DNA from 3 places in the Kitasatospora sp. NPDC054939 genome. Region 2 is predicted to be linked to each of the others. Evidence: riboswitches for the same ligand, from Rfam matches in the RefSeq annotation. Region 2 holds a riboswitch; each other region holds the start of a gene.
The links. Region 2 has a riboswitch for cyclic di-AMP ahead of ACWGB8_RS12365 (M23 family metallopeptidase). Riboswitches for the same ligand answer to the same signal wherever they lie in the genome.
Positions count from the first base shown of each region.

Region 1: another riboswitch for cyclic di-AMP. It lies ahead of ACWGB8_RS27585 (transglycosylase family protein); the one in region 2 lies ahead of ACWGB8_RS12365 (M23 family metallopeptidase).
Region 3: another riboswitch for cyclic di-AMP. It lies ahead of ACWGB8_RS09380 (NlpC/P60 family protein); the one in region 2 lies ahead of ACWGB8_RS12365 (M23 family metallopeptidase).

Region 1 covers NZ_JBSGXP010000117.1:8,609-10,919, forward strand. The annotation lists gene ACWGB8_RS27585 (transglycosylase family protein) at 182-1,207, opposite strand; cyclic di-AMP (ydaO/yuaA leader) riboswitch at 1,213-1,372, opposite strand; gene ACWGB8_RS27590 (cytochrome P450 family protein) at 1,660-2,311, opposite strand, start outside.
Region 2 covers NZ_JBSGXP010000032.1:36,438-38,748, forward strand. The annotation lists gene ACWGB8_RS12360 (MFS transporter) at 1-720, opposite strand, end outside; cyclic di-AMP (ydaO/yuaA leader) riboswitch at 1,036-1,189, shown strand; gene ACWGB8_RS12365 (M23 family metallopeptidase) at 1,193-2,221, shown strand.
Region 3 covers NZ_JBSGXP010000022.1:33,246-35,556, reverse strand. The annotation lists gene ACWGB8_RS09380 (NlpC/P60 family protein) at 129-1,274, opposite strand; cyclic di-AMP (ydaO/yuaA leader) riboswitch at 1,285-1,439, opposite strand; gene ACWGB8_RS09375 (NlpC/P60 family protein) at 1,773-2,311, opposite strand, start outside.

The DNA.
Region 1 (2,311 bases), on a different contig from region 2:
CTCCCCGGGCCACGTCCACCTCGCTCCCGTCTCAGGGTGTGGCCCGGCTACCCACCGGTAATTCACCTGCCCGACCCGTGGGATGCACCCAGAAGCGGACGAAGGGGGCCGAACGACCCCCTCCGTCGCCGGGCGGTGCACGGGAGGAGCGGCGGGCCGGCGGACCGGGCCCGGCACGGCGTCAGCCGAGGTTCAGCACCTGGCCCGGGAGGATCAGGTCCGGGTTCTCGCCGACCGTGCCGCGGTTGCCGTCGTACAGCGCGGGCCAGCCGCCCCGGACGTCGTTGGCGGCGGCGATGGCCGACAGGGTGTCACCCGAGCGGACGGTGTAGCCGTGGCCGTCGGCCGCCGGGGCCGCCGGCTGGACCGCGGCGGGAGCGCCCTCGGCCGGGTGCGCGGCCGTGACGGGCGCGCCGTCCTGCGCGGACGCCCCGGTCGCGGTGGCGACGGGGGCACCGGTGGCGGTCGCGGGGGCCTCGGGGGCGGCCTGGGCGGCGGGCTCCTCGGGGGCGGCCTCGGCGGCGGGCGCCTCCTCGGCCTCCTCCGCACCGGCGGCGCTCGACGCCTCGGCCTCCTCCTGGGCGACCTTCGAGGCGGCGAACATCTCGTAGACGCGCGCGTGGCTGGTCCAGTACCAGGCACCGTCGTTCTGGTACCAGTACACCCGCGACTGCTCGTCCCAGCCGGCCTTGCCGGTGAAGACCGGCTGGGCGGGCCGCTCCTGCGCGGGCGCGGCCTGCTGGGACGGCTGCTGGGGCGCCGCGGCGGGCCGCTCGTTCGCGCCGCCCTTCTGGGCCTCGTTGGAGCGCTCGACCTGGGGCGGGGTGTTGTCCTTGACCAGGCCGGCCTTCTTGGAGCAGACCGGCCAGGCGCCGGGCCCCTGCGAGGCGAGCACCTTCTCGGCGACCGAGATCTGCTCCGCCTTGCTGGCCTCGTTGGCCTGCGGCGCGTAGGCGGTGCCCCCGAACGACTTCCAGGTGCTGGAGGCGAACTGCAGGCCGCCGTAGTAGCCGTTCCCCGTGTTGATGGACCAGTTGCCGCCGCTCTCGCACTGGGCGACGGCGTCCCAGGTGCTGACCGGGGCCGCGGAGGCGCCGGTGGCGGAGAGCAGGGGCAGGGCGAGTCCGACGCCCGTGACCCCGGCGACGGCGATGGCCTTCTCGGTCTGGGTGCGGCGACGGTGGCGGCCGGTTCCGACGAAGAGCATGGAGGTGTCCCTCTCCGTACGCCTGCGAGGTGAGCTGTCGGGTTCGGACCGGGAGGTGGCCCGGCCGCGTCGCGCGGAGACTTCCGCGTCTGCGGCTTCACCCCAAGCCGTGGGGACGGCAACAAACCTGGGTCCCCCGCCCCTGCCCATGGGTGCTGGTCGGCTTCCCGGCGGCGCGGCGGGCAGGATTCGGCGTACCGCGCTCGGGGTCCGCAGCTGCGAACTGAACCGGAGAGTAGACAAACCCCGAACCGATCACAAGCTCATATCGTCGGTATCACGCACGAATTACGGAGACCGTTCGATCGCCCACCAACGAGGGCCGTATGTCCGCTTTGATGATGGTTCAGGCGGATCGTTCTCACCCTCGTCCGACACGCCGTCAACGTGTCGCGGCGGCACGGGAACGGCATCGGGAGCATACGGATGGCTCGGCGGGGCCGACCCGGGCCTCACCCTCCCGGACCGGCCCCAGTCTGCTGCTCGGGGGTGAATTCCACGGGGAGTTCACGAAGTCCTCGCATAATCAGACCGCCGCGCCAGCGCAGATTCTCCGGACGCTCCGCCAGCGCGACGTCCGGCAGCCGGGAGAGCAGCGTCGCCAGCGCCGTCCGCCCCTCCAACCGGGCCAGCGGGGCGCCGATGCAGTAGTGGATGCCGTGGCCGAAGCCCAGGTGCGGATTGTCCGCCCGGGCCAGGTCCAGGGTGTTCTCGTCGGAGAACCGGGCCGGATCGCGGTCCGCCGCCGCGAGCACCACCAGCACCGGGTCGCCCACCGGGATGTCCACCCCGCCGATGGACAGCGGCCGGGTCGCGAACCGCCAGGTGGCCAGCTCCACCGGCCCGTCGTAGCGCAGCAGCTCCTCGATCCCGGTCTCCAGCAGCCCGCTCTCCCCGCGCGCCACCGACGCCTGCAGCAGCTCCCGCTGCCCCGGGTTGCGGAACAGCGCGTACATCCCGTTGCCGATCAGGTTGATGGTCGTCTCGAAGCCGGCGAAGAGCAGGATGAACGCCATCGCCGCCGCCTCGTTCTCGGTGAGGTGCTCGCCGTGGTCGCTCGCCCGGATCAGGCCCGAGATCAGGTCGTCCCCGAGGTCCGCCCGC
Region 2 (2,311 bases):
CGCCCCGGTGAGCCAGACCACGGGGGTCAGGCCCTCGCCGGCTGCGGTCAGCGCATAGGTGACGGAGCCCAGGGCGAGCGCCGCCAGGACCGCACCGGCCACGTCGAAGCGGCCGACGGCCCGTTCGTCCCGGCTCTCCGGGACGTGCCGGGCGGCCACCGCGATCACCAGCACCGCCAGCGGGACGTTCAGCAGGAAGATCCACCGCCAACCGGGCCCCTCCACCAGCCAGCCGCCGAGGAAGGGGCCGACCGCCGCCGACACCCCGCCGAGGCCGGACCAGAGCCCGACCGCCCGGGAGCGGTCGTCGGGGTGGAAGGCGGCCTGGAGGATCGCCAGCGAACCCGGGGTGAGCAGTGCCCCGCCGATGCCCTGGAGGGCGCGGGCGGCGATCAGCACCTCGACGGTGGGGGCGGCGGCGCAGGCCGCCGAGGCGGCGGCGAACCAGGCGACGCCGAGCAGGAAGATCCGCCGCCGGCCGTAGCGGTCCCCGAGCGCCCCGCCGAGCAGGATCAGCCCGGCGAGGGTCAGCAGGTAGGAGTTGAGGGTCCATTGGAGGGCGGCCATCGAGGCGCCGAGGTCGGCGCCGATCCGGGGCAGCGCGACGTTCACCACCGTGCCGTCGAGCATCGCCATGCTGGAGCCGAGCACGGTCGCCAGCAGGACCCAACGGCCCTGCGCGGTGCTCAGGCGCAGGGTGCCTGCCTCGTCATTCGCCACGGCCCGATCGTGCTCCCCGGGGGCCTACGTGACAAGGGTCACCGGTGGTGTGTCGGGGGATGGCCCTGCGTGTGTGATCGCATGCGCACGGATGAGGAAATGGGCGCTGCGGAATCGCCCAACTGCACGGCGTAATCGGATTGTGTACATACTGTGCAGCCGATCATTCGGAGCGTCACGGCATTTCCCGATCTTGCGCCGGAATTCGGAGATCGACATTGCTTCGGTTCGGCGGATGGGTTTTAGTTCAGCGACCGCCCGGCCATCCCGGGTGGATCCACCGGGTAGAACGCCTAGTCCTGCCGCTGCCCGGAGGTTCGAACTGAGCTCTGTACGGCAGGAGCGGGGGACCCACAGGTAAGTCGCCGGACCGTCATTTCGGTTCGGCTAGGGGTGAAGCCGCGCTTGCGGCCGGGCAACTCCAGCCCGAACCCGACAGCTCACCTCGCAGGCGTCGGAGAGGAAATCTTCCATGCCCGCACAGGCTCGTCGTATCGCCCTGCCCCGCGCCGCCCGCATCGGTATCGCCACCGCCGTCACCGGCGCCGCGTTCGCCCTCCCGCTGGTGACCGCCATCAGCGCCTCGGCCCACACCGCTCCGGCCGCGAAGACCCAGCCCGCGCAGACCTCCACCTGGACCGGCGCCACCAGCGTCGACGCCGTCGCCCCCGCCGAGAAGCCGGCCGAGGCCGCCAAGCCGGCCGTCGCCGAGAGCTACAAGGTCGTCAGCGGTGACACCCTCTCGAAGATCGCCTCCGCCAAGGACGTCCAGGGCGGCTGGCAGGCGCTGTACGAGCAGAACCGCTCGGTCGTCGGTGCCAACCCGAACCTGATCTTCCCCGGCCAGCAGCTGTCGCTGGGTGCCAAGGCCGCCGCCGAGGCCCCGAAGCCGGCCGCCCCGGCCGCAAAGCCGCAGGCCTCGCAGGACTCCGCGAAGCCGGCCGCCAAGCCCGCCGCCAAGCCGGCCGAGGCCCCCAAGACCGCTGCCCCGAAGCCGGTCCAGGCCGCCAAGCCCGCCGCTCCGGCCGCCAAGCCCGCCGCCGCGCCGGCCACCCAGGCCCCGAAGCCCGCCGCCCCGGCCCCGGCCGCCGCCGCGTCCGGCTACGTCGCCCCGGTCAGCGCCAAGCAGGGCACCGCGTACGGTGTCGCCGGCTCCATGTGGTCCTCCGGCCACCACACCGGCGTGGACTTCGCGGTCCCGACCGGCACCAGCCTGAAGGCCGTGGCCGCCGGTACCGTCGTCAAGGCGGGCCCGGGCGGTGCGTACGGCAACGAGGTCGTCATCAAGCTGGCCGACGGCAAGTACGCCCAGTACGCCCACCTGTCCTCGATCAGCGTCTCGGCCGGCCAGGCCGTGACCGCCGGTCAGCAGGTCGGCCTCTCCGGTGCCACCGGCAACGTGACCGGCCCGCACCTGCACTTCGAGATCCGCACCACCGCCAACTACGGCTCGGACGTCGACCCGATCGCCTACCTGCGCGCCCACGGCGTCAGCATCTGAGGCGACCCGGTCGCACCGTCCGCGTCGAACGGACCACCGCTGGGTGCGGGGCGAACGACCGCCCGGGATGGTCATGTCGGGTGACCGCCC
Region 3 (2,311 bases), on a different contig from region 2:
CGAGTGAGTCCAAACCCCCGCGGGATCGAATATTTGACCCTGAATCGGACATGCGGCCGGTCGACGGCAAAGCCGCAGGCCCGGCCTCCGGGAGGGGAGGCCGGGCCTGCGGGAGGAGCGACGCGGGATCAGACCCGCACGATGGCCGAGATCGGCAGCATGCTGGCGGTCTCGTAGCGCACGTTGGCGCCGGGCTTCGGCGCGTGGATGACCTGGCCGCCGCCCACGTACAGCGCGACGTGGCTGCGGTCGGCGCGGTAGATGATCAGGTCGCCGGGCTGGGCGTTGGCGAGGTTGGTGCCCACGTTGGTGCCGGCGCCGGCCTGCTGCTGCGAGGTGCGCGGCAGCGACACACCCGCCTGGGCGTACGCCCACCCGGTGAGGCCGGAGCAGTCGAACGAGGACGGACCGGTGGCGCCGTAGACGTACGGGGCGCCCAGCTTGCTCTCGGCGGCGGCGATGGCCGCCGCGGCGCGCGAGCTGTTCGCGGCCGGGGCCGGCGGCTTGGCCACCGGCGAGGTGGCGGCGGTGGAGCCGGCCGCCGGGCGGGCGGCGTCGCGCGAGGCGCGGTCGGCGGCACCGGCCGCGGCCTTGGCGGCGTCCAGCTTGGCCTGCTCGGCCTTCTGCTTCGCCTCCAGCGCGGCCTTCTCCTCGGCCAGGCGCAGCTGCTCGCGCTCCTGCTCGGTCAGCGTGTTGAGCAGTTCCTGGGCCTTCGCCAGCTTGGCCTGGACCTCCTCCTTGGAGGCCTTCAGCTGCTGGGTGGTGGACTCCAGCTCGTTGAGCTTGGTCTGCGCCTCGGAGCGGTCCTGGTCGAGCTTGCGCTGCTGCTCCTTGAGCTCCTTCAGCGCGCCGGACTGGGTGCTGCCGGCCTGGTTGAGGGTGCCGGCCTGGGTCAGGAAGCTGTCCGGGTTGGTCGAGAGCATCAGCTCGACGGTCGGCGATATGCCGCCGTTGCGGTACTGCTCGGCGGCGATCTCGGCCAGGCCGCCCTGCAGGTCGGTCACCTGGGCCTGCTGACGGGCCACCTTGTCCTGGATCTCGCCGACCTGCTTCTGCAGCTCCTGCTGCTTGGCGACGGATCCGTTGTACTTCTCGGTGGCGACCTCGGCCTGCTCGTGGAGCTGGTCGACCTGCTCCTTGACCTGGTCCTTGCTCGGCATCGGGTCGGCGTGCGCGCCGGACTGCGAGGAGAGGGCGACGGCCGCGGCGGCGGCGGCGGTCAGGATCGAGACGCGGGCGCGGCCGGCAGGCTTGGGACGACGATGGGACGCCACGAAGGCGGACTCCTTCTTCCTACGTCCGCCTACCGGGTGAGCTGACGGGTTCGGGCCGGAAGCATGCCCTACGACGCCTCACCGGCCCTTCCACGGGCCGACCTGGCGCCGATTCACCCCGGAGGAACATGGTTCCCCGGCTCCGCTGTGCAGCCCCCCCGGAGGGGTCCCCTGTCGGACAGTCGGACTGTCCCAGCTGCCTCGCGAACTCGGCGGTAACCACCGCCGCCACCCGGGCTGGGTGATCGACTGTGCGGTGGTTCAAGGCACGACCCTAGTAATGAATCCGTGATCCGTTCAAATCGTTGTCAGAAAAAAGATGGAATGTCAGCTGAGTTCATTTGTGAATATGACCACGTGTGATCGGCCGACCGCACAGGGCTGACCGTTTCCCGACCGGACACCGCAAACAACCGCGCCACCCCTCCCGGAGGGGTGGCGCGGATCACAGGACCGGGCGGGCCGGTCCGGGCGTGTCCCGGGGGTACTGCCGGTCCGTCAGACGACGCGGCGGATGGTGTTGACGCTCATGCCGTCCGACCGGCCGTCGGCCTTCATGACCTTGACGACGTCACCGGTGCGCGGCGCGTGGACGGCCAGGCCGTTGCCGATGTACATCGCCACGTGGCTGCGGTCGGAGCGGTAGATGATGAGGTCGCCCGGCTGGGCCTCGGCGAGCGAGGGCACCCGGGTGCCGACGTTGCCCTGCGCCTGCGAGGTGCGCGGCAGCGAGACGTTCGCCTGCTTGTACGCCCAGACCATCAGGCCCGAGCAGTCGAACGTGCTCGATCCGGTGGCCCCCCACTGGTACGGCGAGCCCTGCTTGCTCATCGCCTTGCCGACGGCGACGCCCGCGTAGCCGGCGGCCTCCGGCAGCGGGGCGCTCAGGTCGGCGCGGGCGGCGTCGCGCGAGGCGCGGTCGGCGGCCTGCTTGGCCTGCTGCAGCGCGGCGCGGTCGGCGGCGCTGAGCGAGTTGAGGAGGTCCTGCGCCTCCTTGAGCTTGCGGTTGACATCCGCCTTGGACTGGTTGAGGTCCT